DNA from 2 places in the Streptomyces sp. NPDC050263 genome. Region 2 is predicted to be linked to the other one. Evidence: predicted binding sites of a transcription regulator. Region 2 holds the regulator's gene; the other holds the start of a gene.
What was found. Region 2 encodes HrcA, which represses chaperone genes, less so after heat shock. Its sites were predicted from a motif close to TTNGCACTCNGNNNNNCNGAGTGCNAA; they were not measured.
Positions count from the first base shown of each region.

Region 1: the regulator HrcA is predicted to act here: its motif matches at 9,984-10,010, upstream of groES (co-chaperone GroES).

Region 1 covers NZ_JBFAKW010000056.1:19,654-34,403, forward strand. The annotation lists gene guaB (IMP dehydrogenase) at 64-1,566, opposite strand; gene AB0J04_RS24355 (sigma-70 family RNA polymerase sigma factor) at 1,707-2,294, opposite strand; gene AB0J04_RS24360 (response regulator transcription factor) at 2,734-3,345, opposite strand; gene AB0J04_RS24365 (WhiB family transcriptional regulator) at 3,725-4,054, shown strand; gene AB0J04_RS24370 (LysR family transcriptional regulator) at 4,184-5,131, opposite strand; gene AB0J04_RS24375 (MOSC domain-containing protein) at 5,222-5,890, shown strand; gene AB0J04_RS24380 (SDR family oxidoreductase) at 6,001-6,774, shown strand; gene AB0J04_RS24385 (ester cyclase) at 6,866-7,573, shown strand; gene groL (chaperonin GroEL) at 7,793-9,418, opposite strand; gene groES (co-chaperone GroES) at 9,531-9,839, opposite strand; gene AB0J04_RS24400 (polysaccharide deacetylase family protein) at 10,112-10,951, opposite strand; gene AB0J04_RS24405 (polysaccharide deacetylase family protein) at 10,948-11,793, opposite strand; gene AB0J04_RS24410 (methyltransferase domain-containing protein) at 12,084-13,265, shown strand; gene AB0J04_RS24415 (sigma-70 family RNA polymerase sigma factor) at 13,354-14,750, opposite strand, start outside.
Region 2 covers NZ_JBFAKW010000022.1:32,445-47,194, forward strand. The annotation lists gene AB0J04_RS13290 (5-dehydro-4-deoxyglucarate dehydratase) at 1-388, opposite strand, end outside; gene AB0J04_RS13295 (IclR family transcriptional regulator) at 479-1,267, shown strand; partial or broken gene AB0J04_RS13300 (ABC transporter substrate-binding protein) at 1,287-1,580, shown strand; gene AB0J04_RS13305 (adenosine deaminase) at 1,597-2,586, opposite strand; gene AB0J04_RS13310 (ribonuclease Z) at 2,701-3,606, opposite strand; gene AB0J04_RS13315 (histidine triad nucleotide-binding protein) at 3,613-3,966, opposite strand; gene AB0J04_RS13320 (S41 family peptidase) at 4,082-7,282, opposite strand; gene AB0J04_RS13325 (hypothetical protein) at 7,328-7,819, opposite strand; gene AB0J04_RS13330 (16S rRNA (uracil(1498)-N(3))-methyltransferase) at 7,900-8,646, opposite strand; gene AB0J04_RS13335 (nitronate monooxygenase) at 8,643-9,788, opposite strand; gene dnaJ (molecular chaperone DnaJ) at 9,933-11,069, opposite strand; gene hrcA (heat-inducible transcriptional repressor HrcA) at 11,070-12,086, opposite strand; gene AB0J04_RS13350 (MBL fold metallo-hydrolase) at 12,282-13,007, shown strand; gene AB0J04_RS13355 (DUF3097 domain-containing protein) at 13,039-13,842, shown strand; gene hemW (radical SAM family heme chaperone HemW) at 13,955-14,750, opposite strand, start outside.

The sequences.
Region 1 (14,750 bases), on a different contig from region 2:
GGGCCGCCCTTGGGATGCCTCACGCGCGCGTGCGGGTCACATGCGACCGTGCGACCGCTGCCGTCACTTGTTGCTGTAGTTCGGTGCCTCGACCGTCATCTGGATGTCGTGCGGGTGGCTCTCCTTGAGGCCCGCGGACGTGATGCGGACGAAGCGGCCCTTGGACTCCATCTCCTCGATGGTGGCGGCGCCCACATAGCCCATGGTCTGGCGCAGACCGCCGACCAGCTGGTGCAGCACGTTGCCCAGCGGGCCGCGATAGGGCACCTGGCCCTCGATGCCCTCGGGCACGAGCTTGTCGTCGGCCGCGACCTCCGCCTGGAAATAGCGGTCCTTGGAGTACGACTTGCCCTGGCCGCGGGACTGCATCGCGCCGAGCGAGCCCATGCCCCGGTAGGACTTGAACTGCTTGCCGTTGATGAACTGCAGCTCGCCCGGGGACTCCTCGCAGCCCGCGAGGAGGCTGCCCAGCATCACGGTGTCGGCGCCGGCGGCGAGCGCCTTGCCGATGTCGCCGGAGTACTGCAGGCCGCCGTCGCCGATCAGCGGAATGCCCGCCGGACGGGCCGCGAGGGACGCCTCGTAGATGGCCGTGACCTGCGGGACGCCGATACCGGCGACCACGCGGGTGGTGCAGATCGAGCCGGGTCCGACGCCGACCTTGATGCCGTCGACACCGGCGTCGATCAGGGCCTGCGCGCCGTCGCGGGTGGCGACGTTGCCGCCGATCACGTCGACCCGCACGCTCGACTTGATCTTCGACATCCAGCTGAGGGCGTTGCTGTTGTGGCCGTGCGAGGTGTCGACGACCAGGAAGTCCACGCCGGCCTCGGCGAGGGCCTGGGCGCGCTCCAGCGCCTCCGGGCTGGCCCCGACGGCGGCGCCGACGAGCAGGCGGCCCTCGGTGTCCTTGGCGGCATGGGGGTACTTCTCGGCCTTGACGAAGTCCTTGACGGTGATGAGGCCCATGAGGACGCCCGACCCGTCGACCAGCGGAAGCTTCTCGATCTTGTGGCGGCGCAGGAGCTCCATGGCGTCCGTGCCGGAGATGCCGACCTGGCCGGTGACCAACGGCATCGGGGTCATGACCTCGCGCACCTGACGGCTGCGGTCGGACTCGAAGGCCATGTCACGGTTGGTGACGATGCCGAGCAGCTTGCCGGCCGGGTCGGTGACCGGCACACCGCTGATGCGGAACTTGGCGCACAGGGCGTCGGCCTCGGCCAGCGTGGCGTCCGGGTGCACGGTGATCGGGTCGGTGACCATGCCGGACTCGGAGCGCTTCACGAGGTCGACCTGGTTGACCTGGTCCTCGATGGAGAGGTTGCGGTGGAGCACGCCGACGCCGCCCTGGCGGGCCATCGCGATCGCCATGCGGGACTCGGTCACCTTGTCCATCGCCGCGGACAGCAGCGGGATGTTGACCCGGACGTTGCGGGAGATGCGGGACGAGGTGTCGACCGCGTTGGGGAGCACCTCGGATGCCCCCGGTAGCAGCAGCACGTCGTCGTAGGTCAGCCCGAGTGTCGCGAATTTTCCGGGCACTCCGTCGACGTTCGCAGTCATGACACCTTCCCCAAATGGCCTTGATCGGTGCGGATGTCCATGCTAACGGGAAGCGCACCTCCCGAATTCCACGGTCGAGTGTGACTCCGGGCTTCGTATGTTCGTACGGAAACGGGGCGAACCCTGTTCAGCGGAGGGGCCTACTGCTCGGCGAGCGCCCGCAGTCTGCTCAGCGCGCGGTGCTGGGCCACCCGGACCGCTCCGGGTGACATTCCCAACATCTGGCCGGTTTCCTCGGCGGTGAGGCCGACCGCGATGCGCAACAGAAGCAGTTCCCGCTGGTTCTCGGGCAGGTTGGCCATGAGTTTCTTGGCCCATTCGGCATCGCTGCTGAGGAGGGCGCGCTCCTCGGGGCCGAGGGAGTCGTCCGGCCGCTCGGGCATCTCGTCGGACGGGACCGCCGTCGAGCCCGGGTGGCGCATGGCGGCGCGCTGGAGGTCCGCGACCTTGTGGGCGGCGATGGCGAAGACGAAGGCCTCGAAGGGCCTGCCGGTGTCCCGGTAGCGGGGCAGTGCGAGCAGGACCGCCACACAGACCTCCTGGGCGAGGTCCTCGACGAAGTGGCGCGCGTCGCCGGGCAGACGGGAGAGCCGGGTGCGGCAGTAGCGCAGCGCCAGCGGGTGGACATGGGCCAGCAGGTCATGGGTGGCCTGTTCGTCGCCGTCCACTGCGCGATGGACGAGTGCCCCGATCGTCCCCACGGCAGTGACCGCCTCGTCATCGCGCATCGGTCCATGGTGCACTGCGGCCGGACCGGCCGCGGCACCGTGCCCATCGTTGTGCACCGAAGCGTTATGAGCAGGTGCGCCGGAACTCATCCCCTGCGCCCTCCCCTTCCGCTCGACCGACTCGTCCCCGAGGAACTCCACACCTCAAGGATGCGGCATCGGCGGCGAAACGAGCAGCGGGCACCCGCCGAGACCGTGCCCCGGACCCGCCCGCGGCGCGGCGCAAGGAGGCCTCGCGGGGCCTCCGCACCACGTCTGAGCAGGGAAGTTCGCGCATGAGCCCGCTCCCTCACTGAATGACCGATGTCACCCCGAAGCCGACCCGATCCGCCGGACGGCCCAGGACCGTCCTGCGTCGGACGGGTCCGGGACCGCGGGGCCGGGCGGACGGGGACGATCCCCGGAGGGACGATCCCCGGGATCCCCGGAGGGACGATCCCTAGCGGACCAGCCCCCAGCGGAAGCCGAGCGCCACGGCGTGCGCGCGGTCCGAGGCGCCGAGTTTCTTGAACAGCCGTCGGGCGTGCGTCTTGACGGTGTCCTCGGAGAGGAACAGCTCACGGCCGATCTCCGCGTTGGAGCGGCCGTGGCTCATGCCTTCGAGCACCTGGATCTCACGCGCGGTGAGCGTGGGCGCCGCACCCATCTCGGCCGAGCGCAGCCGGCGCGGGGCGAGCCGCCAGGTCGGATCGGCGAGCGCCTGGGTGACGGTCGCGCGCAGTTCCGCGCGCGAGGCGTCCTTGTGCAGGTAGCCGCGGGCGCCGGCGGCGACCGCGAGGGCGACGCCGTCGAGGTCCTCGGCGACGGTCAGCATGATGATGCGCGCCCCGGGGTCGGCGGACAGCAGCCGCCGTACGGTCTCGACGCCGCCCAGTCCGGGCATGCGTACGTCCATCAGAATCAGGTCCGAGCGGTCGGCACCCCAGCGGCGGAGGACTTCCTCGCCGTTGGCCGCCGTCGTCACGCGCTCGACGCCGGGCACGGTCGCGACCGCGCGGCGGAGCGCCTCTCGGGCAAGCGGGGAGTCGTCGCAGACGAGGACGGATGTCATGGCCGCCCTCCGCAGCTGATGCGCGTCACCTTGTGCCTCCAGGCTGGTACGAATCGTCACCTGTGCGGTCGACCGTCTCGGACGCCTGCCCGAGCGTTTGTGTTTTCAACCGCCACCGCACTCTCAACGACGGTCACTCGAAAGAGTTACGGGGCTGCGTGCATTCTTCGGCACTCTACGTGAGGGTGCGGACACAGTGGAGGCAGCCACACGGACCCTCAAGCTTTCATCACAACCCATGCCCCGTTCGGCCCTATTTCTTCCCTTTTACTGGTGTCTGAGGCTAGATTCGCAATGAGTCATATTTTCATCTCCTTAGATCGTAGTTGTACGCTCGTGGGCACCGTATCCGCTCAACACGGCTACAAGGGGTCACGCAATGGCAGATTTCTCCCGCCTTCCCGGACCGAACGCGGACCTGTGGGACTGGCAGCTCCTGGCCGCCTGCCGCGGGGTGGACAGTTCGCTCTTCTTCCATCCGGAGGGTGAGCGCGGGGCGGCTCGGAGCGCTCGAGAGAACTCGGCCAAGGAGGTCTGCATGAGGTGCCCGGTCCGAGCGCAGTGCGCGGCGCACGCGCTGGCGGTACGCGAGCCGTACGGCGTGTGGGGCGGGTTGACCGAGGACGAGCGCGAAGAGCTCATGGGGCGGGCGCGCAACCGCCTGGTGTCGGCGTCGTCGGGCGCGAGAGACGCCGCTTCGAACACATGAAGGAACGTTTCTCCTGGACGGAGGGCACATAGACGGAGGGCACGCGCGCGTACCCTCCGCCTTTCACTGACGTCTCACTGACGTCTCACTGGCGCCTCACTGGCGCCTCACTCGCGTCTCACCGACGCCTCACTGCCGCGCCGCCGCCCACCCCAGCTGCTCCAGGGTGGCCGCCACCGCCGGGACCTGGGCCAGGTCCGGCAGGGTGAGCGCGACGATCTCCCGCCGCACCGCCGGTTCCAGCGTGAGCGCGCGAGCGCCACGCGGGCGTACGGACTCGATCGCGAGCTGGGGCAGGACGGCGACCCCGAGACCCGCGCCCACCAGACCGACCACCGCCGGGTAGTCGTCGGTCGCGAAGTCGATGCGGGGGGTGAAGCCCGCGCTCTCGCACACCTGGACCAGCTGGCCACGACAGCGCGGACAGCCGGCGATCCACGGCTCGGCGGCGAGATCGCCGATGGCGACGGACTCCCCGCGCGCGAGGGGGTGCCGCTCGGGTACGAGGGCGACCAACCGGTCCTTCAGCAACGGCCGTACGACCAGGTCGTCCCATTCTCCGTCGACGGCCCCGGCGGACCCGGCGGCCGCGCCGGCCTCGGTGTCGCGGCCGCCCGTCGCGCGTTCGTAGCGGAAGGCGAGGGCGATGTCGCAGTCCCCCTCGCGGAGCAGCTCGACCGACCGCGGCGGCTCGGCCTCCTCCAGGGAGACGCGGGTGCCGGGGTGGGCGGCGCGCAGGGCGGCGAGGGCGGTCGGGACCAGCGTCGAGCTGCCGCTGGGGAAGGAGACCAGGCGGACCCGGCCCGCCCGCAGTCCCGCGATCGCGGCGACCTCCTCCTCGGCGGCGGTCAGCCCGGACAGGATGCCGACCGCATGCCGGACGAGGGCCTCGCCCGCCTGGGTCAGCCGCATCTCGCGGCCGCTGCGGACCAGCAGGGGCGTGCCCACGGAGGCCTCCAGGGCCTTCATCTGCTGGCTGACGGCCGGCTGCGTGCAGCCCAGTTCGCGCCCGGCCGCCGAGAAGGAGCCGGTGGCGGCCACGGCACGCAGGACGCGGAGATGACGGGCCTCGATCATCCGTCGAGGATAGCCGACCATAAGCAAGTCTTGGGTCACGGCGCGAATAACGCGTCGACACTTTGATCCACATCGCCTACCGTTGCCGGTATGAGGCTTCTGTCTGTCAATCTGGGCCGCCCGAAGGCCGTGCCGTACACCGATCAGCCGCAGGGGCTGACCGGGATCGACAAGCAGCCGGTCGAGGGGGCGGTGCGGGTCTTCGCGCCCGGGCCGAAGGGGGAAGGCGGCAGCGGTCTGGCCGGGGACACGGTGTGCGACCTGCGCCATCACGGCGGGGACGACCAGGCGGTGTACGCCGTCGCGCGCGAGGACCTCGACGACTGGGGGCGCGAGCTGGGGCGCACGCTGGCCAACGGCGCGTTCGGCGAGAACCTCACCACCGAAGGGCTCGATGTCTCCGACGCGCGGATCGGCGAGCGCTGGCGGATCGGCGCCGAGGTGGTGCTGGAGGTGAGCGCCGGGCGGATCCCGTGCCGCACCTTCCAGGGCCACCTGGGCGAGGAGCGGTGGGTCAAGCGGTTCACGCAGAAGGCGGCGACGGGCGCGTACCTGCGGGTGATCGTGCCCGGTGAGATCCGCGCGGGGGACGCGGTGGAGATCGTCCATGTGCCGGAGCACGACGTGACGGCGCGGATGCAGTTCCGGGCCGTCACCACGAACCGGGAACTGCTGCCCCGGCTGCTCGCGGCGGGCGAGGCACTGCATCCGGAGGCGCTGGCGAACGCCCGCAAGCACGTCGAGAAGTACGGGGGTTGAAAGGACCTCACCGGAGGGGCCGCACGGGAGCGGCGCACACGCCGCCTTCACGTTCGGGAGGCCGCGTGCAGAGAACGGACGCGGACACTCCGGGTCACTAACCTTGCGGCATGACAACGGCTCTCATTACGGGTTCGACCGCGGGGATCGGCGCCGCGTTCGCGCGCAGACTGGCGGCGGACGGGCACGATCTCGTCCTCGTGGCACGGGACACCAAGCGGCTGCGCGAGCAGGCGACCGAGTTGCACGACCGGCACGGCATCGAGGCGGAGGTGCTGACGGCCGACCTGGCGACGGACGACGGCATCGAGAAGGTCGCCGCCCGGCTCGGCGACCGCAAGAACCCCGTCGACCTGCTGGTCAACAACGCCGGCTTCGGCAACAAGGGCCGCTACCTCGACGTCTCCATGGCCGACGAGCTGAAGATGCTCAAGGTGCACTGCGAGGCGGTGCTGCGGCTGACGTCCGCGGCGACGGCGGGGATGCGGGAGCGCGGGCGCGGGGGCGTCGTCAACGTGGCCTCGGTGGCGGCCTTCGTGCCGCGCGGGACGTACGGGGCGTCCAAGGCGTGGGTCGTGCAGTTCACGCAGGGCGCGGCGAAGGATCTGGCCGGTACGGGCGTCCGGCTGATGGCGCTGTGCCCCGGGTTCGTGCGCACGGAGTTCCACGAGCGGGCCGGGATGGGCACGGACAACATCCCGGGCTGGATGTGGCTGGACGCGGACAAGCTGGTCGCTGCGGCGCTGCACGATCTGGCGCGCGGGAAGTCGCTGTCGATCCCGGACCCGCGCTACAAGGCGCTGATGGGGCTGGTGAAGGTCACGCCGCGGTCGCTGCTGGGCGGGATCAGCTCGAAGACGGGGCGGAAGTACGGGCCTCAGTGACAGCCCGTGGGCAGTGGTCGGGTGACATCGGCGCTCCGGTGGGTAAATAGGACTCGAGGGAACCGGACCCAGGGGGGCCGGAGGCGGTGTCATGACGTTCGTGCAGCTCATCGACTGTAGGACCAGCCGGTTCGACGAGATGGATCGGCTGATGGACACATGGGTCGAACAGACCAAGGGGAAGCGGACGGCGACGCACGCGGTGGTCGGCAAGGACCGCTCCGACGCGTCGCACTTCATCGAGATCGTGGAGTTCCCGTCGTACGAGGAAGCGATGCGGAACTCGAACCTTCCGGAGACCGACAAGGTCTTCCGGGAGCTGGTGGCGCTGTGCGACGAGATGCCGACGTTCACGGATCTCGACGTCGTACGGGACGAGCAGTTGTACGCGGACACGGCTCGGCGGTTCTTCGAGACCATCGGCGCCCGGGGTGAGCTGCCGCCGCTCGACGGGCTGGTCGCCGAGGACTATCACGATCATGATCCCGCCAATGAGCAGGACACCATGGGGATGGACGCGATGCGGCGGGAGATCGAGCGGTGGCGGGGCGGCTTCGACTTCGCCTTCTCCCTGGACGACCAGTTCGGCGAGGGCGACCGCGTGTGCAACCGGTGGAGCTGGAGCGCGACCCACACGGGCGACTTCGTCGGGATCCCGGCGACCGGGCGGAAGGTCACCATGACCGGGACGACTGTCTTCCGGTGCCGGGAGGACGGAAAGATCGTCGAGGGCTGGTGGCAGTACGACCGGCTCGGGCTGATGGGGCAGCTGGGCGTGCTGGACGCGCTGGAGCAGTAGCGCGACCATGGAAGACGCTGAGGCCCGACGCCCCTTGTCTGCAGGGTGCCGGGCCTCAGTGGGCATGGGCGGCGATCGACGGCTGCTGGTGGTGGGCGGCTGGAGTTCCCGCTGTGCCGGTCCGACACGGCGGTCGACGCGTGTCGGACCACGGCGAAGGCCCGAGGTCCCTTTCGGGACTTCGGGCCTCGATACTGCCGGGTGTACCGACGCGGTGCGTCAGTGGGAGTGGCCGTGGCTGTGACCGCCGGCGGCCGGCTCTTCCTCTTCCTTCTTCTCGACGACCAGGGTCTCGGTCGTGAGGAGCAGGGAGGCGATGGAGGCGGCGTTCTCCAGGGCGGAGCGGGTGACCTTGACCGGGTCGATGACGCCGGCCTTGACCAGGTCGCCGTACTCGCCGGTGGCGGCGTTGAAGCCCTGGCCCTTGTCGAGCTCGGCGACCTTGGAGGTGATGACGTAACCCTCCAGGCCGGCGTTCTCGGCGATCCAGCGCAGCGGCTCGACGGCGGCCTTGCGGACCACGGCGACACCGGTGGCCTCGTCGCCGGTCTTGCCGAGGTTGCCCTCGAGGACCTTCACGGCGTGGACGAGCGCGGAGCCGCCACCGGAGACGATGCCCTCCTCGACCGCGGCGCGGGTCGCGGAGATGGCGTCCTCGAGACGGTGCTTCTTCTCCTTCAGCTCCACCTCGGTGGCGGCGCCGACCTTGATCACGCACACGCCGCCGGCCAGCTTCGCGAGGCGCTCCTGGAGCTTCTCGCGGTCCCAGTCGGAGTCCGTGTTCTCGATCTCGGCCTTGATCTGCGCGACGCGGCCCGTGACCTCGGAGGAGTCGCCGGCGCCGTCGACGACCGTGGTGTCGTCCTTGGTGACGGTGACGCGGCGGGCGGAGCCCAGCACGTCGACGCCGACCTGGTCGAGCTTGAGGCCGACCTCCTCGGAGATGACGGTGGCGCCGGTGAGGACGGCCAAGTCCTGGAGCATCGCCTTGCGACGGTCACCGAAGCCCGGGGCCTTGACGGCGACCGCGTTGAAGGTGCCGCGGATCTTGTTGACGACGAGGGTGGAGAGCGCCTCGCCCTCGAGGTCCTCGGCGATGATCAGCAGCGGCCGGGAGGAGTTGGTCTGGATGACCTTCTCCAGCAGCGGCAGCAGGTCGGAGATCGAGGAGATCTTGCCCTGGTTGATGAGGATGTAGGGGTCCTCGAGGACGGCCTCCATGCGCTCCTGGTCCGTCACGAAGTACGGCGACAGGTAGCCCTTGTCGAAGGCCATGCCCTCGGTGAAGTCCAGCTCCAGACCGAAGGTGTTGGACTCCTCGACGGTGATGACACCGTCCTTGCCGACCTTGTCCATCGCCTCGGCGATGAGCTCGCCGACCTGCGTGTCCTGGGCGGACAGCGCGGCGACGGCGGCGATGTCGGCCTTGTCCTCGATCGGGCGGGCCGAGGCGAGCAGCTCCTCGGAGACGGCCTTGACGGCGGCGTCGATGCCCTTCTTCAGGGAGGCCGGGGAGGCACCGGCGGCGACGTTCTTCAGGCCCTCGCGGACCAGCGCCTGCGCGAGCACGGTGGCGGTGGTGGTGCCGTCGCCCGCGATGTCGTTGGTCTTGGTCGCCACCTCCTTCACCAGCTGGGCGCCGAGGTTCTCGTACGGGTCGTCGAGCTCGACCTCACGGGCGATCGTGACACCGTCGTTGGTGATGGTGGGAGCGCCGAACTTCTTGTCGATGACGACGTTGCGGCCCTTGGGGCCGATCGTCACCTTGACCGTGTCGGCAAGCTTGTTGACGCCGCGCTCGAGGGCGCGACGGGCGTCCTCGTCGAACTTCAGGATCTTCGCCATGGGAGCGGTTCAGCCCTCTCGGAAAACGTGGGTGAAACGAACTGCGCCCCCAGCACCCGGCTTCACTGAGTCGCGGGGGCCGGGGGCGCAGTTCACTGCAAAACCGGGTGAATTACTTCTCGATGATCGCGAGCACGTCGCGAGCCGAGAGGACGAGGTACTCCTCGCCGTTGTACTTCACCTCGGTACCGCCGTACTTGCTGTACAGGACGACGTCGCCGACCTTGACGTCGAGCGGCAGGCGCTCGCCGTTCTCGAAGCGACCCGGACCAACGGCGAGGACGGCGCCCTCCTGGGGCTTCTCCTTCGCGGTGTCCGGGATGACCAGGCCAGAGGCGGTGGTCTGCTCGGCGTCGAGCGGCTGGACCACAATGCGGTCCTCGAGCGGCTTGATGGCAACCTTGGAGCTGGTGGTCGTCACGATCCGACCTCCCCCTTCGGAGATCTCACGGGGCTAACTGTCTGAGGTGGCGACCAGGTGGATCCGTCGTCGCGGGTGCCGGACCTGCCCGTCGCTATTGGCACTCTCCAGGGGTGAGTGCCAGAAGCGAGACTATGACCGCGGTTAGCACTCGGTCAAGCGGAGTGCCAATGCCCGCGGCGCGTCGGCGGGAAATCGGCCCTGGAGGGGCCTTGTCCTCAAGCTCCGGACGGGCTGAAAGACAGACACCCGCCTCGCGCCGGAAAGTGCTCTCAGACGTAGTCCTCCAACCGCCCCACCGTCAGGCCCTGCTCCTGTACCCGTCGCAGGAGTCGGGTCGTGCGTTCTCTCAGGCCGGGGCCCGGCGACTCGTCCGGGGCCACGGCGATGATGTCGCCGGGGTGGAGGTGGTGCGGGCCGTGGGTGTAGGCGAGGTCGGCGGGGCCCATCGAGACGCGCCACAGGACGATCGCCGTGATGCCGCAGTCGGCGGCGGCGCGGCGGGTGGTGGTGTCGTAGACGCCGTACGGCGGGCGGAAGAGGCGGGGGCGCAGGCCGAAGCGGGCGCGGAGTTTGTCCTGCTGGCCGCAGATCTCGGCGCGCTGGCCGGCGTAGGGCAGGCCGCGCAGGGCCGGGTGGTCCAGGGTGTGGTTCTGGATGTTCGCGCCGACCGACTGCAGCCGGGCGAAGTGCGCGTAGCCCGGGCCCACCACGCTGTCCGTGAGGAACATGCTCACCGGGAGGCGCAGTTCGCGGACCATGTCGATGAAGCGGGGGTCGCGCTCGGCGCCGTCGTCGTAGGTGAGGAAGACGACCTTGTCGGCGGTCGGGATGCGGTCGACGACCGGGGGGAGGGCCGCGCCCGGGCTGCCCGCCTGCGAACGGGACGGGTCCTTCGGGGCCGGGGCGAGCGGGGCCGTCAGGCCCCAGCGGCGGTAGGGGGCGGGCTCGGCCGGGCCGGGCGGATGCACCCGGGCGGCGGCCTTCTTGCCCAGCCGTTCGATGGGGTCGACGGACTGGGCGCAGCCGGTCAGGGTCGTCGTCGCCAGAACCGTCGCCAGAGCCGTCGCCAGGATCAGCCGTACGGTCGTCGGGCCCCGCCGCGTCCTCACAGGTAGTCCTCCAGCCGGGCCACCGCGTACCCCTTGTCCGTGACCTTGTTCAGGAAGCGGCGGACCATGTCGGGCATCGAGCCCTTCCAGTCCTTGCGGCCGCGGAAGTGGCTCAGGACGATGTCGCCGGGGTGGAGGTCCTGGTCCCACTCGCGGTACTCCCAGTGGTCGACGAAGACCTCCTCCGCCCAGAGCGGGGCGTAGCGCACGCCGCAGGTCTTCGCGGCGCGCAGGCTGTCCTGGTCGTAGTTGCCGTACGGCGGCCGGAAGAGGGCGGGGCGCTCGCCGTAGCGCTTCTCGATCACGTCCTGCATGCCGCAGATCTCGCGCTTCTGGCGGGCGTAGGAGAGGGCGGGCAGGTAGGGGTGGTGGAGGGTGTGGTTGTTCAGGCCCACGCCCAGATCCCGCATCTTCTTGAAGTAGCCGTAGTCGTCCTTGACCAGGTAGTCGCTGAGGAACGCGGTGTACGGGATCTTCAGCTCGCTCATCATGCGCAGGAACGCGGGGTCCTTCTCGGCGCCGTCGTCGATGGTGAGGAACACGATCCTGTCCTTGGTCGGGATCGTCGTGAAGACCGGCGGGAGACCGAGTTCCTCGTGGTCGGCGACCTCGAAGCCCTTGCGGGTCGTGATCTCCGGCTTGTGCGCGGGCGGCGCGGGAGGTGTCAGCGGGACCTTCTTCAGGCCCCAGCGCCGCGCGGCGGCCACCCGGGCCTGCTGGGCGGCGCGGAGCCGGGCGGCGTACGAGTGCAGGGCGCGGGCGGGCGGCGCGGCGGACTCCGCCTGCTCGGGCGGCTGGCCCGGCGCGGGGCTGGCTCCCTTGCCCACCCCGCCGCTGCCCACCCCGCCGCCGGCCCCTCCCCCGGCCCCCGCGCAGCCCGTCGCGATCGAGGCCAGGGCGAGGAGGCCGACGACAGTCCTGAGACCGGCAGGCCTGAGACCGGTACTCCGGATGCGCGTCCGAGCGCGGAGGCCCTGAAAACGTCCGCACTTGTCATCATCTTGTACGACAGATCCCATGGCGCCGGATCCTCGCAGCCACCGACCCGGAAGCCCGCCCGACACCGCCGCCGAAGCGTCCACCGTCCACCGACTGGCCCACAGCGGCTGCCGGGGTGGCCGACAATGGCCTGGTGAACGACCTCGCTCCCCTCCTCACCCCCGAGGGCCGCGCCCTCCTCGACCTGGTGCGCGGCACCGCCCCCGCCGACGAGCTCGGCGTCGCCACGCGGTTGCGGCGCGAGCATCCCGCCGAACTGGTGTCCGCGGCGCTCGGTCAGGCGCGGCTGCGGCAGCGGGCGGCGGTGAAGTTCGGGGCCGAGGACGCGGAGCGGATGTTCTTCACGCCCAACGGGGTGGAGCAGTCGACGCGGGCGAGCGTCGCCGCATACCGGGCCGAGTGTTTCCATGCGGTGGGCATCCGCTCCGTCGCCGACCTGTGCTGCGGGATCGGCGGGGACGCCATCGCGCTCGCCCGGGCCGGGATCCGGGTGCTGGCCGTGGACCGGGATCCGCTGACGGCGGCGGCGGCCCGGGCCAACGCCGAGGCACTCGGGCTCGATGACCTCATCGAGGTGCGGGAAGCGGACGTCACCGAGGTGGACACCGGCGGCTACGACGCCGTCTTCGTCGATCCGGCGCGCAGGGGCGGACGCGGGCGCGTCTTCGATCCGGAGAGCTACTCGCCGCCGTTGTCGTGGGCCGTCGAGGCCGCCCGCAAGGCGCCGTGCGGCGTACTGAAGATCGCGCCGGGCATCCCCCACGAGGCGATCCCCGCGGATGCCGAGGCCGAGTGGGTCTCGGACAGGGGCGACGTCAAGGAAGCCATGCTGTGGTTCGGCGCGCGAGTGACGCCCGGTGCCCGGCGGGCGATGCTGTTGCCCTCGCAGGCCGGGGTGTGGGCCTCGCCCGCCACCATGCTGCCCGACCCCCGGGTCCGCCCCGTCGGACGGTACTTGTACGAACCCGACGGCGCCGTCATCCGGGCTCACCTCGTCGCCGAGGTGGCCGCGGGCCTGGAGGGCGGGCTGATCGACCCCACCATCGCCTACGTCACCGCGGACGAGCTGCACGTGACCCCGTACGCCTCCGCCTATGAGATCACCGATCAACTCCCGTTCAACGTCAAGAAGTTGAAGGCGCTGTTGCGGGAGCGGGAGGTGGGGATCCTGACCGTGAAGAAGCGGGGGTCGGCGGTGGAACCGGAGGAACTGCGCAGGAAGGCGCTGCCCAAGGCGCACGGGCGGAACTCGGCGACCGTGTTCATGACCCGGGTCGCGGGGGCGCCGACGATGTTGATCGGACGGCCGGTCTAGGGGGCTTCTGATGGATCTCCGTGGGAGAAGGAGCGGCGTTCGGTGCGTGCTCTCGGTGTGCCGGGCGAGAGTCCTCGTAGCGGAGCTACTAGGGCTTTCGCCCGGTGCGGCGAGAGTGCGTGCCGGGCGTCGCGACGCCGCGGAGATCCATCAGAAGCCCCCTAGGGCCTGTCCGGCCCTGGTCGGCCTCTTCGGCCCGGCGCAGCAGGAGTTGCCGTTCCCGTTCGTTGCGGGCCAGCGACGCCGCCCGGGTGAACTCCGCCTTCGCCTCCGTCGCCCGGCCGAGGCGCAGCAGCAGGTCGCCGCGGACGCTTGGCAGCAAGTGGTAGTCGCGCAGGGCGGGTTCGGCGGCGAGGGCGTCGACGACGGCCAGGGCCGGGGCCGGGCCCTCCGTCATCGAGATCGCCACCGCGCGGTTCAACTCCACGACAGGGGACGGGGATCGGGCGGCGAGGAGCCCGTACAGGGTGGCGATCGTCGGCCAGTCGGTCTCGTCGTAGGTGTAGGCGTGTGCGTGGCAGGCGGCGATGGCTGCCTGGAGGGCGTACGGGCCGGGGGCGCCGGTGGCTGTGGCGTCGGCGCGGTTCAGGGCGGTGATGCCGCGGGCGATGAGCAGGCGGTTCCAGCGGCGGCGGTTCTGGTCCTTGAGGAGGACGGGGTCGCCGTCCGGGCCGGTACGGGCGGCCGAGCGGGACGCCTGGAACTCCAGCAGGGAGGCCAGGGCGTGCACTTCGGGTTCCTTCGGCATCAGCCCGCTCAGGAGGCGCGCCAGGCGCAGGGCGTCCTCGCAGAGGCTCGGGCGCAGCCAGTCGTCGCCCCCCGTCGCCGCGTACCCCTCGTTGAAGATGAGGTAGATGACGTCGAGGACGGAGCCGAGCCGGGCCCCGCGGTCGGGGCCGTAGGGGACCTCGAAGGCGACGTTCCTGGTGGCCAGGGTGCGTTTGGCGCGGACGATGCGCTGGGCGACCGTCGGTTCGGGGACCAGGCAGGCGCGGGCGATCTCGGCGGTGGTCAGGCCGCCGAGGAGGCGGAGGGTCAGGGCGGTGCGGGCCTCGGCGGACAGGACCGGGTGGCAGGCGGTGAAGACGAGCCGGAGGAGGTCGTCGTCGATGTCGTCGGGGTCGGCGGGCTCCTCCGGCGGGGGCGTGTCCGACAGGTCCCGGCCGATCTCGGCGAGCTTGCGGGCGTAGTTCTCCCGGCGCCGGATCAGGTCGACGGCGCGGTGCCGGGCGGTGGCCGTCAGCCAGGCGCCCGGATTGTCGGGCACGCCGTCCCGCGGCCACTGCTCCAGCGCGGCGACCAGCGCGTCCTGCGCGAGTTCCTCGGCGATGCCGACGTCGCGGACCGTGCGGGCGACGGCCGCGATGACACGGGGCGACTCGAGCCGGAAAACGGTCTCGACGACGGTACGGGAATCGGTGGCGGTACGGGAATCGGTGGCGGTACGGGAATCGGTGGCGGTACGGGGGTCCGAGGCAGGCTGTC
Region 2 (14,750 bases):
CGACCAGGCCGTCCTGCGGGGCGGCGACCAGGTAGTGCGGGAGGACGAGGAGCGCGTCGGCGCCGGCCTCCTCCGCGATGCGGGCGAAGCGGGCGGCCTGCGCCCAGCCGTAGCCGATGCCGGCGACGACGGGGAGGCGGCCGGCCGCCTCCTCGACGGCGATGGTCACGACCCGGCGGTACTCGTCCTCGTCCAGGGAGAAGAACTCGCCGGTCCCGCAGGCGGGGAAGACGGCGCCGGGGGCGGTGGCGATCTGGGCCGCGACGTGTGCGCGGAAGCCGTCGGGGTCGAGGGAGCCGTCGGCGTGGAAGCTCGTGAGCGGGAACGAGAGCACGCCTTGTGCCATGCCCTCCCGCAGGCGTCGGACCGTGTCCCTGTCGAGGCTCACTCTCAGCCATCTCCCCATGTAGATGTTATCCACGTATGAAGATGAAGGTTAGATATGCGAACCGCCGTCGTCAATGGCTACGCTCAGCGCATGTCAGAGACAGGAGGCGTCCGGGAAGTGAAGTCGGCCGCGCGCACGGTCGAACTGCTCGAACTGCTCGCCGCGCGGGGCGACCGGCCGGCCCGACTACAGGAGCTGGCGGACGAGCTCGGCGTGCCGCGCAGCTCGATGTACGCGCTGTTGCAGACCCTGATCGACCGGGGCTGGGTCCGCACGGACATCACCGGCTCGCTCTACGGCATCGGCATCCACGCCCTGCTGACCGGCACCGGCTACCTCGACTCCGACCCGCGCGTCCGGCTGGTGCGGCCCTGTCTCGACGAGGCCTCCGAGGCCCTGGGCGAGACCATCCACCTCGGGCGACTGGACGGCCGGGGCGTGGCGTATCTGGCCACGCGCGAGTCGCACGAATACCTGCGCACGATCAGCCGGGTCGGGCGACGACTGCCGGCACACGTCGGCGCGCTCGGCAAGGCGCTGCTGGCGGAGCGGCCGGACGAGGAACTGCCGGAGGGCCCGTACGAGGCGCTGACCCCCAGATCGCACACCACCCGGGAGGCGCTGCTCGCCGACCTCGCCGAGGTGCGGGCGCGGGGGTACTCCGTGGACCGCGAGGAGGGCGTGACCGGCATCGTCGGCTTCGGCTTCGCACTGCGTTACGACACTCCCGCGCAGGACGCGATCAGCTGCTCGGTGCCGGTGGCGCGGCTGACGCCGTCGCACGAGGAGCGGATCGTGGCGGTGATGCGGGAGGCCAGGGCGAAGATCGAGGCGACGGCGTCGGCGACGGGTGCGGGCGGGGCCGTGAACTGGCGTTAGAGGCACGGCCTACGACTCCCTGCCGGCGGCGGGCGCGGTGGACGCGGGCACGGAAGCCGGACTGGACAAGCCCTTCACCCCCATCACCACCGAGGCCCTCGCCCAGACCCAGCCGGACGTCATCCTGATGACGACCAAGGGCCTGGACTCGGTCGGCGGCCTCGACGGCCTCCTCCAGATCCCCGGCATCGCCCAGACCCCGGCGGGCCTGAACCGCAGGGTCGTCGACCTGGAGGACGGCGTGCTGCTGAGCTTCGGCCCGCGCACGCCCCTCGTCATCGACATCCTGGTGGACCGGATCCACCAGGCCTGACCCCCGACCGGCGGGCTCAGAAGGTGTAGGCGTCGACCTCGGCGAGATACCGGGACCGCCGCTCCTCGTCGTCCTCCAGGAAGGAGGCGACGAAGGAGTTGCGGGCCAGTTCGCGCAGCCGCTCCTCGGTCAGTCCGAGGGCGGTGCGCACGGCGTCGAAGTTGTCGCCCGCGTAGCCGCCGAAGTAGGCGGGGTCGTCGGAGTTGACCGTGCACAGCAGCCCGGCGTCGAGCATCGCGGGCAGCGGGTGGTCGGCGAGGACGTCGACGGTCCGCAGCCGTACGTTGGACAGCGGGCACAGCGTCAGCGGGATCCGCTCCCGCACCAGCCGCTCGACCAGCGCCGGGTCCTCCATGCACCGCAGCCCGTGGTCGACGCGCTCCACGCCGAGGACGTCGAGGGCCTGCGTGATGTACTCCGGCGGTCCCTCCTCACCGGCGTGCGCGACCCGCCGCAGCCCGAGCGCGGCCGCGGCCTCGTACACCTCGCGGAACTTCACCGGCGGGTGCCCGACCTCCGCGGAGTCCAGGCCGACGCCGGTGATCCGGTCGAGGTAGGGCTTGGCGGCCTCCAGCGTCTCGAGCTCGGACTCGGCGGATTCGTCGCGCAGGAAGCAGAGGATGAGGCGGGTGGAGATGCCGTGGTCGGCCTCGCTCCTGCCCAGCGCCCGCCACAGCCCCTCGACCACGGTGCCCATGTCCACGCCCCGGGCGAGGTGGGCCTGCGGGTCGAAGAAGATCTCCGCGTGCCGCACGCCCTGCGCGGCGGCGCGGGCCAGGTAGGCGTCGGCGAGGTCCTCGAAGTCCCGCTCGGTGCGCAGGACCGCCATCAGCTCGTAGTACAGGTTCAGGAAGGACTGCAGGTCGTCGAAGGCGTATGCCTTGCGGAGCGCTTCCGTGCCGGCGTAGGGCAGCGCCACCCCGTTGCGGGCGGCGAGCTCGAAGGCCAGCTCCGGCTCCAGGGTGCCTTCGATGTGCAGGTGCAGTTCAGCTTTGGGGAGGGACATCAAGGCATCGTACGGCTGCTCCCGCTCGGATTCCGCCTTGCGATGTCTGCGCCGATCACCCCCGCTGACCTGCTTTTCTGCTGGGGGTCCGGGGCTCGTCCCCGGAACGGTGCACTATCGGCGTTTCGGAACCGGCACTCGCAGCAGGTCGTGCGCCACGGTCAGCTCGCCGTCGAACCCGGCCGCCCGAGCCTGCCGCTCGAATTCGTCGGGATCCGTGTAACGCTGGCTGAAGTGGGTGAGGACGAGGTGCCGCACGCCGCCGTCACGCGCGACCCGAGCAGCCTGACCTGCCGTCAGATGTCCGTGGTCGACGGCGAGTTGTTCGTCCTCGTCGAGGAAGGTCGACTCGATGACGAGCATGTCGGCGCCGTCGGCGAGCGTGTGCACGCCCGCGCAGAGCCGGGTGTCCATGACGAACGCGAACCGCTGTCCGCGGCGCACCTCGCTGACGTCGTCGAGACAGACGTCGCCGAGGGAGCCCTCCCGCTGGAGCCGGCCGACGTCCGGCCCCTTGATGCCGTGCTCGGCGAGCCGCTCGGGCAGCATGCGGCGGCCGTCGGGCTCGACGATCCGGTAGCCGTAGGACTCGACCGGGTGCGAGAGCCTGGCGGCTTCGAGGCGGTAGGAAGGGGTGGTGGCGAGGAGTCCGTCCGCGTCGACCGGGGCCTCGGTGATGCCGACGGTCTCGCGGTAGGCGGTGGAGTAGCGCAGCCGCTCGAAGAACCGCTGCCCGGAACGCGGGTAGTGCGCGGTGACCGGGTGCGGGACCTGGTCCAGGTTGATGCGCTGGATGACGCCGGCGAGGCCGAGGGAGTGGTCGCCGTGGAAGTGGGTGACGCAGATCCGGTCGAGGTCGTGCGCGGCGACCCCGGCGCGCAGCATCTGGCGCTGGGTGCCCTCGCCGGGATCGAAGAGGATGCCCTCGCTGTCCCACCTCAGCAGGTAGCCGTTGTGGTTGCGGTGCCGGGTGGGGACCTGGCTGGCGGTGCCGAGGACCACGAGTTCGCGTACGGACACGGCGACCTATCCGGGGGGCCAGTGCAGACCGCGGCCGCCGAGGACGTGCGCGTGCGCGTGGAACACGGTCTGGCCCGCGCCGGCGCCGGTGTTGAAGACGATGCGGTAGCTCTCCAGCTTGTCCTCGTCGGCGACGGTCTGGGCCTCGCGCAGGACGTCCGCGGCGATGGTCGGCTCGGCGGCGGCGAGATCGGCGGCGGTCGGGTAGTGCGCCTTCGGGATCACCAGGACGTGGGTGGGCGCCTGGGGGTTGATGTCCCGGAACGCGACGGTCGTCTCCGTCTCACGGACGATCGTCGCGGGAATGTGCCCCTCGGCGATCTTGCAGAACAGACAGTCGTCCTGCGGTTCCCCTGCCATTCGGTCCCCTCGGTAGTGCGGGTGAGTGTGCGCATCGTATCGCCGTCGGGTGCGGGTCACTCGTGGTTGATCGCACCCCGCGGCGGAGCCGCATACCGATACAGCCCCGCGCCCCTCAGGTGGGCATGCCGGGCGGCGTTTTCGCCGGTCGCTCCTCCAGGGCCGCCAGCGCCAGGCGTACCGCCTCGTCCAGTTGCACGTCCCGCTGCGCCGCGTAGTCCTGCGGAGCGCAGACCACCTCGACGTCCGGGTCGACGCCGTGGTTCTCGACGCCCCAGCCGTAACCCTCCAGCCAGATCGCGTACTTGGGCTGTGTGATCAGCGTTCCGTCGACCAACCGGTACCGGCTGTCGATCCCGATCGTCCCGCCCCACGTGCGGGTGCCGACCACCGGCCCGATCCCGAGCGCCTTGATCGCCGCGTTGACGATGTCCCCGTCCGACCCGGAGAACTCGTTGGCGACGGCGACGACCGGCCCCCGGGGCGCGTCCTCCGGATAGCTGGACGCCCGCATCCCGCGCGGCACGTCCCATCCGACGATCCGCCGCGCGAGCTTCTCGACGACCAGTTGCGAGGTGTGGCCGCCGCGGTTCTCCCGGACGTCCACGATCAGCCCCTCCCGCGCCACCTCGACCCGCAGGTCACGGTGGATCTGTGCCCACCCCGGCGCCTGCATGTCGGGCACGTGCAGATACCCCAGCCGCCCGCCCGACGCCTCGTGCACATACGCCCGCCGGTCCGCGACCCACGCGTGGTAGCGCAGCGCCTCCTCGTCCGCGACCGGGACGACCACCGCGTGTCTCGGCTCGCCCCCGCCGGACGGCGAGATCGTCAGCTCGACGACCTTGCCCGCCGTCCCGACGAGCAGCGGTCCGGGCCCGGTGACCGGGTCCACCGGCTGGCCGCCGACGGCGACGACCGCGTCCCCCGCGCGCACCGCGACGCCCGGTGCGGCGAGCGGGGAGCGGGCGTCGGGGTCGGAGGTCTCCGAGGGCAGCACGCGGTCGATGCGCCAACTGCCGTCCTCATGACGGGAGACGTCCGCGCCCAGCAGCCCCTGCCGGGCGCCGCCCCGGCCGCCGCGCGGCATGACGTAGGCGTGCGAGGTGCCGAGTTCGCCGTGCACCTCCCACAGCAGGTCGACGAGGTCGTCGTGGGTCGCGACCCGATCGAGCACGGGCCGGTAGCGGTCGAGGACGCCGTCCCAGTCGACGCCGCCGAGATCCGGCCGCCAGAAGTTGTCCCGCATGATCCGGCCGGTCTCGTCGTACATCTGCCGCCACTCCGCGGCCGGGTCGACGATGCGGCGGATCCGGCTGAGGTCGACGGTGATGTTGCTGTCGCTGTCCTCGTCGCCGGAGGCGCGCCGGTCGCTGGGGACGACCTTGAGCTTGCCGTCGGTCCACAGCAGCAGCCGTTTGCCGTCGCCGCTGACCTCGAAGCCGTCGGCGTCGGCGCAGAGGTGTTCGAGGCGCTGCTGGGCGAGGTCGTAGCGCTCCAGCTCGGTGTCGGGATCGGGGTCGTCCGGGGTGGCGCGGGAGGCGCCGAGGACACCGCGCACGGGGTGCCGCAGCCACAGCACGCCGTCCTTCGCCGCGGCCAGCCCGGAGTAGCGGCCGGCCTCGACGGGGAAGGGCACTATCCGGTCGGCGAGGCCCTCCAGGTCGATCCGGGTGGTCGGGGTGCCCTCGCTGTCGGGCGTCTCCTCCTTCTCCGGCGCCTCGAACGGCTTGCCGTGCCGCTGCGGGCCGAAGGGGGACGGCGTCGTCGCCGCGAGGGTGATGAGGTGCGGGCGGGCGCCGGCCACGAAGGAGAGGTCGAAGGCGTGCTGGTCGTAGACCGGGTCGAAGGCGCGGGTGGAGAGGAACGCGAGGTGCTTGCCGTCGAGGGTGAACGTGGGCGCGTAGTCGCGGAAGCGCAGCGGGGTCGCCTCGGTGACCGACAGGTCGGTGACGCCTGCGAGCTTGAGCTGGCTGAGCGGGCGCGGCCCGGGGTGCGACCAGGCCAGCCATGCCGAGTCCGGCGAGAAGACCAGGTCGCACACCTCGCCGTCGGGGCTGCTGTCGACCTCGCGGACCTCTCCGGTCTCCCGCTCGACGAGCAGCAGCCGTCCGTCGTGCGCCGCGACGGCGGCGCGGCTGCCGTCGGGCGCCATGGCGAGCTCCAGGACCCGCCCGAGCCGTCCGGCGGCGAGCCGGCGCGGGGTGGCGCCGGGGACCGGACCGGTGGCCGGGGCGAACTCCAGCGCGTCCTCGCCCTCCGCGTCCGTCACCCACACGGCCCACTCCTCGCCCTCCGTGCGGAAGGTGCGCGGCAGCCTGGCCCGGACGCCGGGTTCGGCGGCGAGCGCGCGGGCGGGTCCGGCGCGGTGGGTGACCCAGTGGACGGCTCCGCGCACCTCCACGGCGCTGCCGCGCGCGGTGTGGTCGGGGGCGGCCCCGCCCAGCCAGCGGGCGGCGGTCACCGGGTAGGGGCGCCGGTCGGTGCGCTGGCCGCCGAGGCGGACGTCGAGGCGGCGGGGTTCGGCGCCGTCCAGATCGTCCAGCAGCCACAGCTCACCCGCGGACATGTACACGACCCGCGTGCCGTCACCGGCGGCCTGCCGGGCGTAAAAACCGTCGAGAGGTGTGTGGCGGCGCAGGTCGGAGCCGTCGGCGAGCGACGAGTACAGGGCGCCCGTGCCCTCGTGGTCGGACAGGAACGCGATCCGGTCCCCCGCCCACACCGGGTACTCGATGTTGCCGTCCAGCTCCTGGTGCAGCCGGACGAACCCGCCGTCGCCGTCCCGGTCGATCCACAGCTTGCCCGCCGTGCCGCCCCGGTAGCGCTTCCAGTGGGCGGCCTCGCGGCCCATCGGCGCGGACAGCAGCACGGTGTGCGGCCCGTACGCGACGCCGCCGACGGGCCCGTACGGCAGGGTCGTCGGCGGTCCGCCGTCCACCGGGACGGCGCGGGCCCAACTGCGGCGCAGGGTGGCCTGGTCGTGGGTGCTGACGGCGAGGACCCGGCCCTCCGGGGTCCAGCCGCGCACCCGGGTCTGCCAACTCCCCCAGTACGTCAGCCGGGTCGACGGGCCTCCGTCCACGGGGGCGATGTGCACCTCGGGGGCGCCGTCCCGGGTGGAGGTCCAGGCGACGGTGGTGCCGTCGGGCGAGATGCGCGGGAGGGAGACCGGCATGTTGTCGGCGCTGACCCGCCAGGCGCGGCCGCCGTCGAGGGGCGCGAGCCACACGTCGTCCTCGGCGGCGAAGGCCACCAACTCGCCGTGCAGGTGCGGGAATCTGAGATACGCAGCAGGCGTCGCGGACTGTGTCACCGGATCACTGTATGCAACGGCGAGCCCGCTGGTCAGGGGTTTCGATCACTTACCTGTGCCATTGTCGCCATCGCGGACGGTCTCGGTGACCGTCACCGTCACGGTGACCGTCGGCCGGGCGCCGGGCTGCGCGGAGCCGGACGGTTTGACGGGCGACGGCGTCGCGGACTTGCAGTCGCCGAGCCCGGTCACCCGGAACACCTGTTTCTTCCCCACGACGGCGGTCAGGTCCCCGCGCACACACGCCCCGTCGACCGCCCGGGCGACCTCGCCGGTGACGGTGATGTCCCGTCCGTCGCCGGTCTTCCCCCGGCAGTCGACGGAGGCGACGGTCCCCGCCTTGTCCGGGTCCTTGTACTGGGCCGTGCAGGTCAGCCAGCGCACGTCCACGTCCCGCCGCCCGAGTTCGGCCGTCGCCGCCTCGTCGGTGGTGTACGCCACCGACATGCTGCTCAGCCCGCCCGGATCACAGGCCACCACGCCCCCCGCCGACACGACGGCGCCCACGAGAAGCAAAATCCGCCTCAATGCCCCCATGGAGGGCAGCGTGCCACTCGACCGGGCGGCGCGGTAGCCCGTATGCGGCCACGCTCGGGACCGCGCTCACGGTCGGCAGGTCAGGACCAGCGGCCGGTTCTGCCCAGGATCAGGGCCGCGGCCGCCGTGCCGGCGGTCGAGGTGCGCAGGACGCTCCGCCCGAGCCGGTACGCCTTCGCGCCCGCCTCCTCGAAGAGCGCCAACTCATCGGGCGACACGCCCCCTTCGGGGCCCACGACGACCACGATCTCGCCCTCGGTGGGGAGTTGGGCGAGGGCGAGGGGCTCGCTGCGGTAGTCGCGGTCCTCGTGCAGGACGGCGGCGAAGTCGGCCCGCGCCAGAAGTGCCGCCACCTGCTTGCTCGTCGCGGCCTCGGCGACCTCGGGGAAGCGCACCCGGCGGGACTGCTTGCCGGCCTCGCGGGCGGTGGCCCGCCACTTGGCGAGCGCCTTCGCCCCGCGCTCCCCCTTCCACTGCGTGATGCAGCGCGCGGCCGCCCACGGCACGATCGCGTCGACGCCGGTCTCGGTCATCGTCTCGACGGCCAGCTCACCCCGGTCGCCCTTGGGCAGGGCCTGGACGACGGTGATCCGGGGCGCTTCGACGGCCTCCTCGATCACCTCTGCCAGGCGCACGACCAGCCGGTCCTTGCCCTCGGCGGCGACGACCTCGCCCTGCGCCCAGCGTCCGGCGCCGTCGGTCAGGACGACCTCCTCGCCGGCCCGCAGCCGCTTCACGGAGACGGCGTGCCGGCCCTCGGGACCGTCCAGCACGAACTCGGCGCGGCCGGCGGGCAGTTCGTCCACGACGAAGACGGGCGCGGTCATCGGTCGCCGCCGTCCAGGTCCGCCGGAGCGTCCACTGCGAGCTCCGACAACGCTGTCCGGGCCTCGACGAGTTCGGACAGCAGGACCTCCACCAGCTGCCCGGCGGGCAGTTCGCGGGCCAGCCGGTGGCCCTGGCCCGCCCACAGGGCCATGCCCTGCGCGTCGCCCGCCTTGGCGGCCGCCTTGCGCAGCGGCGAGGTGAGGTGGTGCACCTCCGGGTAGGCGGCGGGCGCGTACGGCCCGTGCTCGCGCAGGAAGCGGTTGACCAGGCCGCGGGCCGGGCGGCCGGAGAAGGCGCGGGTCAGCTCGGTGCGGACGAACAGGGGGTTGGTCAGCGCCTGCTTGTGCACGGCGTGCGCGCCGGACTCGGGCGTGGCGAGGAACGCGGTGCCCAGCTGGGCCGCGCTCGCGCCGGCCGCGAGGACCGCGGCGATCTGGCTGCCGCGCATGAGGCCGCCCGCGGCGACGATCGGCAGGCCGACGGACGCGCGGACCTGGGCGACCAGGGAGAGCAGGCCGATGCCGGCGCGGTCGTTCTCCGGGTTGTCCCGGTGGGTGCCCTGGTGGCCGCCGGCCTCGACGCCCTGCACGATCACCGCGTCGGCGCCGGCCCGCTCCACGGCGAGGGCCTCGTCGACGGTGGTCGCGGTGACCAGGGTGAACGTTCCCGCGCGGCGCAGGGAGTCCAGCGCCTCGCGGCTCGGGACGCCGAAGTGGAACGACACCACCGGCACGGGGTTGTCGAGCAGCACGGCGAGCTTGGCGTCGTAGCCGTCGTCACGGCCGCTGTCGGGGTCGCCGAGCTCGGTCTCGTACCAGGCGGCCTCACCGGCCAGCTGATGGGCGTAGACCTCGACGGCGCCAGAAGGGGGCGCGGCGTTGGCCGCTCCGGTGGAGCCGGTGCTCGCACCGGGATACTCGGGCTGCGGCATGAAGAGGTTCACGCCGAAGGGGCGGCCGGTGAGACTCCGCAGTTGCTTGATCTCCTGGTACATGCCGTCGGCCGTCTTGTATCCGGCGGCGAGGAACCCGAGCCCGCCCGCCTCGGCCACGGCCGCGACGAGCTGCGGGACGGAGACACCGCCCGCCATCGGGGCCTGCACGATCGGATGCGGGAAGAGATCGGTCAGTGCGGAGGACATGACGGCATGTTGTCACGTCCTCCGAACAAGTCCGAATCCGGCCGTCCAACGGCATAGGCCACCGGCATGCGTGCCGGTGGCCCGTACCCTTCGGTCGTCTTTCGGCCATCTTTCAGTCGCCCTGCGGCGGCCTCCGCCCGGGGCTCAGCGCCCGTTGAAGGCGTCCTTCAGCCGCGAGAACAAGCCTTGCTGCCCGGGCTGGAACTGACCCGTGGGCCGCTCCTCGCCGCGCAGCTTCGCGAACTCGCGCAGCAGCCGCTCCTGCTCGGGATCGAGCTTGCTCGGCGTCTGCACCTCGACGTGCACGATGAGATCGCCGCGCCCGCCGCCCCGCAGATGCGTGACGCCCCGGCCGTGCAGCGGGATCGACTGGCCGGACTGGGTGCCGGGCCGGATGTCGACCTCCTCCAGACCGTCCAGCGTCTCCAGGGGCACCTTCGTGCCGAGCGCGGCCGCCGTCATCGGGAGCGTGACCGTGCAGTGCAGGTCGTCGCCGCGGCGCTGGAACATCGCGTGCGGCAGCTCGTGGATCTCCACGTACAGGTCGCCGGCGGGACCGCCGCCGGGGCCGACCTCGCCCTCGCCCGCCAGCTGGATCCGGGTGCCGTTGTCGACACCGGCCGGGATCTTCACCGTGAGCGTGCGACGGGAGCGGACGCGGCCGTCACCGGCGCACTCCGGGCAGGGCGTGGGAACCACGGTTCCGAAGCCCTGGCACTGCGGACACGGCCGCGAGGTCATGACCTGGCCCAGGAAGGACCGCGTGACCTGCGACACCTCACCGCGACCGCGGCACATGTCACACGTCTGGGCGGTCGTGCCCGGCGCCGCGCCCTCACCGCTGCAGGTGGTGCAGACGATCGCCGTGTCGACCTGGATGTCCTTCGTCGTGCCGAAGGCGGCCTCCTCGAGGTCGACCTCCAGCCGGATCATCGCGTCCTGGCCGCGCCGGGTGCGCGAACGCGGCCCGCGCTGCGACGCCGTCCCGAAGAACGCGTCCATGATGTCCGAGAAGTTGCCGAAGCCACCGGCCCCGAAGCCGCCCGCGGCTCCGCCGCCCGCCTGGGACAGCGGGTCGCCGCCGAGGTCGTAGACCTGCTTCTTCTGCGGGTCCGACAACACCTCGTAAGCGGCGTTGATCTCCTTGAACCGCTCCTGGGTCTTCGGATCCGGGTTGACGTCCGGGTGCAGCTCGCGCGCGAGCCGCCGGAAGGCCTTCTTGATCTCTTCCTGCGACGCGTCGCGGCGCACGCCGAGGACGGCGTAGTAGTCCGTGGCCACTCAGGACTCCGCCAGGATCTGTCCGACGTACCGTGCCACCGCTCGTACCGCTCCCATCGTTCCCGGGTAATCCATGCGGGTCGGTCCGACCACGCCGAGTTTGGCGACTGCCTCGCCGCCCGAACCGTAGCCGACCGACACCACCGAAGTGGAGTTGAGTCCCTCATAGGCGTTCTCGTGACCGATGCGTACGGTCATGCCCGAATCCCCCGCCTCGCCAAGGAGTTTGAGGAGCACGACCTGCTCCTCCAGGGCCTCCAGGACGGGGCGGATGGTGAGGGGAAAGTCATGTCCGAAGCGGGTGAGATTGGCGGTGCCGCCGATCATCAGCCGCTCCTCGTTCTCCTCGACGAGCGTCTCCAGCAGGGTGGAGAGCACCGTCGTGACCGTGCCGCGGTCCTCCGCCTCGAAGGCTTCCGGCAGGTCCTCCACCAGCCGCGGCACATCCGCGAACCGGCGGCCCGCGACCCGGCTGTTGAGCCGCGCGCGTAGATCCGCCAAAGACGTCTCCCCGAAGGGCGCCGGGCAGTCCACGAGCCGCTGCTCGACCCGCCCGGTGTCCGTGATCAGCACGAGCATCAGCCGGGCCGGCGCGAGGAGAAGCAGTTCCACGTGCCGCACGGTGGACCGGGTCAGCGACGGGTACTGCACGACCGCGACCTGCCGGGTGAGCTGCGCGAGCAGCCGAACGGTCCGGGCCACCACGTCGTCGAGGTCGACGGCGCCGTCGAGGAAGTTCTGGATGGCCCGGCGCTCCGGGCCGGTCATCGGCTTGACGCCGGCCAGCTTGTCGACGAACAGCCGGTAGCCCTTGTCCGTGGGGATCCGCCCGGCACTGGTGTGCGGCTGGGCGATGAACCCCTCGTCCTCCAGGGCGGCCATGTCGTTGCGGACCGTCGCCGGGGACACGCCGAGGTTGTGCCGCTCGGTGAGCGCCTTGGAACCGACCGGCTCCTCGGTGCCGACGTAGTCCTGGACGATGGCGCGCAGCACCTGGAGCCTGCGTTCACTCAGCAACCGCGCACACCTCCAGAAGTCGTCCCCAGTCCCCTGGGCGCCTGTCCTGACACCTGCCCTGACACTGTCCCTGGCACTCGTCACATCCGAGTGCCAGCGTTCCCCGGCCCAGTGTACGGCTGTGGGGTACACCCGGGGCAAGGTCGGCCGACGGCGGTCGGTCGGGCGGGGGCGATATACGGCTAGCGTCGCGGTATGACGGTGACTTGGGAAGAGCTCGGGTGGGAGCGGGTCGCGGCCGGGGTCGGAATGTGCCGGCTGCCGGGCTGGGACTGCACGGCCGGGCTGGTCGTCGGGGCGGGCGCGGCACTGATGGTCGACGCCGGGTCGAGCCTCGCGGAGGGAGCCCGGCTGCGGGCGCAGGCCGAGGAGCTCACCGGCGGCCGTGTGACCCATCTCGCGCTCACCCATCCCCACTTCGACCATGTCTTCGGCGCGGCCGCGTTCGCGGGCGCCGAGGTCTTCGGGGCGGTGGGCGTGGACACCGTGTCGGCCGAGGAGCTGCGGGCGGACGCGGTGCGAGGCGGCCTGGCCGAGACCGCGGCGACGGAGGCCGTGGACACGCTGGTCCGGCCCCGTCACCTGGTCTGCGGCGAGTGGACCCTCGACCTGGGCGAGGGCCGCCAGGTCCTGCTGGCCAACGTGGGCCCGGGCCACACCGCCCACGACCTCGCGATCCTCGTCCCCGCCGCCCCCGGCTCGCCGGAGGTGGTCTTCTGCGGCGACCTGGTCGAGGAGTCCGGCGAACCGCAGGCGGGCCCGGACGCCGTCCCCTCCCACTGGCCCGCCGCCCTCGACCGGCTCCTGGACCTCGGCGGCGAGGACGCGCTGTACGTGCCGGGTCACGGGGCGGTGGTGGACGCGACGTTCGTCCGGGCCCAGCGGGACGCGCTGGCGGCCAGATTCGGCGTGTCGTCCTGATCGCGCCCGAGCTTCTCCTATCGTCATCCGAATGCGCCAGTACTCCGCCGATCTGACCCCGCCGTGGAAGAAGCCCCGGCCCGTCCCCGAGGTCGCGGCGGAGCCCGGCCTGGTGGTGGAGGAGCCGGGCACCGGTTTCTGCGGCGCGGTGATCCGCTGCGAGGCGGGCACGGTGACCCTGGAGGACCGCTTCGGCAAGCACCGTGTGTTCCCGCTGGAGCCCAGGGGCTTCCTGCTGGAGGGCCGCGTCGTCACGCTGGTCAGGCCGCCCTCAGCCGGTCCCGTACGCCCCACCCGCACCGCCTCCGGTTCGGTGGCCGTCCCCGGCGCACGCGCACGCGTGGCCCGCGCCGGCCGCATCTACGTCGAGGGCCGGCACGACGCCGAGCTGGTCGAGAAGGTCTGGGGCGACGACCTCCGCGTGGAGGGCGTGGTCGTGGAGTACCTGGAGGGCGTGGACGACCTCCCGAAGATCGTCGCCGACTTCGCCCCGGACCGGGACGCAAAGCTGGGCATCCTGGTGGACCATCTCCTCCCCGGCACGAAGGAATGGCGCATCGCCCAGTCGGTCACCAGCGAACACGCCCTGGTCGTGGGCCACCCGTACATCGACATCTGGGAGGCGGTGAAACCGTCGTCCGTAGGCATCGAGGCATGGCCCCGCGTCCCCCACGGCCAGGACTGGAAGACGGGCGTCTGCCGCGCCGTGGGCTGGCCGCCGGAGAACACGGGGGCGGTGTGGCAGGCGATCCTGGCACGAGTGAGCTCATACCGGGACCTGGAACCGGAACTGCTGGGCAGGGTCGAGGAACTGATCGACTTCGTGACCGTCTAGTTTTCAGCCCGTCCGGCGTTTGAGGACGAGGCCCTTTCGGGGCCGAAGCGGGGGTCTGGGTGCGGCAGCCCCCAGGGATGGGACGGGAAGGGGCGGCGGGGGCGAAAAACCCTCAGTCCACCAGGTCCCGCACCACCGCGTCCGCCAGCAGCCGCCCGCGCAGCGTCAGCACCGCTCGGCCCTCCTCGTACGGCTCCGCGGCCAGCAGGCCCTCCGCCAGCGCCCGCCGGGAGGCCGCCAGACCGTCCTCCTTCAGCAGCGACAACGGAACCCCCTCCCGCAACCGCAGCTCCAACAGCACCCGCTCCACCCGCCGGTCCTCCTCCGACAGCAGTTCCCGCCCCGCCCCCGGCGACCGCCCCTCCGCCAGCGCCGCCGCATACGCGCCCGGATGCTTGACGTTCCACCACCGCACCCCGCCGACATGGGAGTGGGCGCCCGGCCCCGCGCCCCACCAGTCGGCGCCCCGCCAGTACAGCTCGTTGTGCAGACAGCGCCCGGCGGCGGAGGTCGCCCAGTTGGAGACCTCGTACCAGTCGAAGCCCGCCGCGGACATCACCTCGTCCGCGATCAGATACCGGTCGGCGTGGACGTCGTCGTCGGTCATCGGAACCTCGCCGCGCCGGATCCGGCGCGCCAGCTGCGTGCCCTCCTCGACGATCAGCGCGTAGGCCGAGACATGGTCCGGGCCGGCGCCCAGCGCGGCGTCCAGCGAGGCCCGCCAGTCGTCGTCCGACTCTCCGGGCGTCCCGTAGATCAGGTCCAGGTTGACGTGCTCGAAGCCGACCGCGCGGGCCTCCGCCACGCAACGCTCGGGGCGGCCCGGCGTGTGGGTCCGGTCCAGCACGCGCAGCACATGCTGCTTGGCGCTCTGCATGCCGAAGGAGATCCGGTTGAAGCCGCCCCGG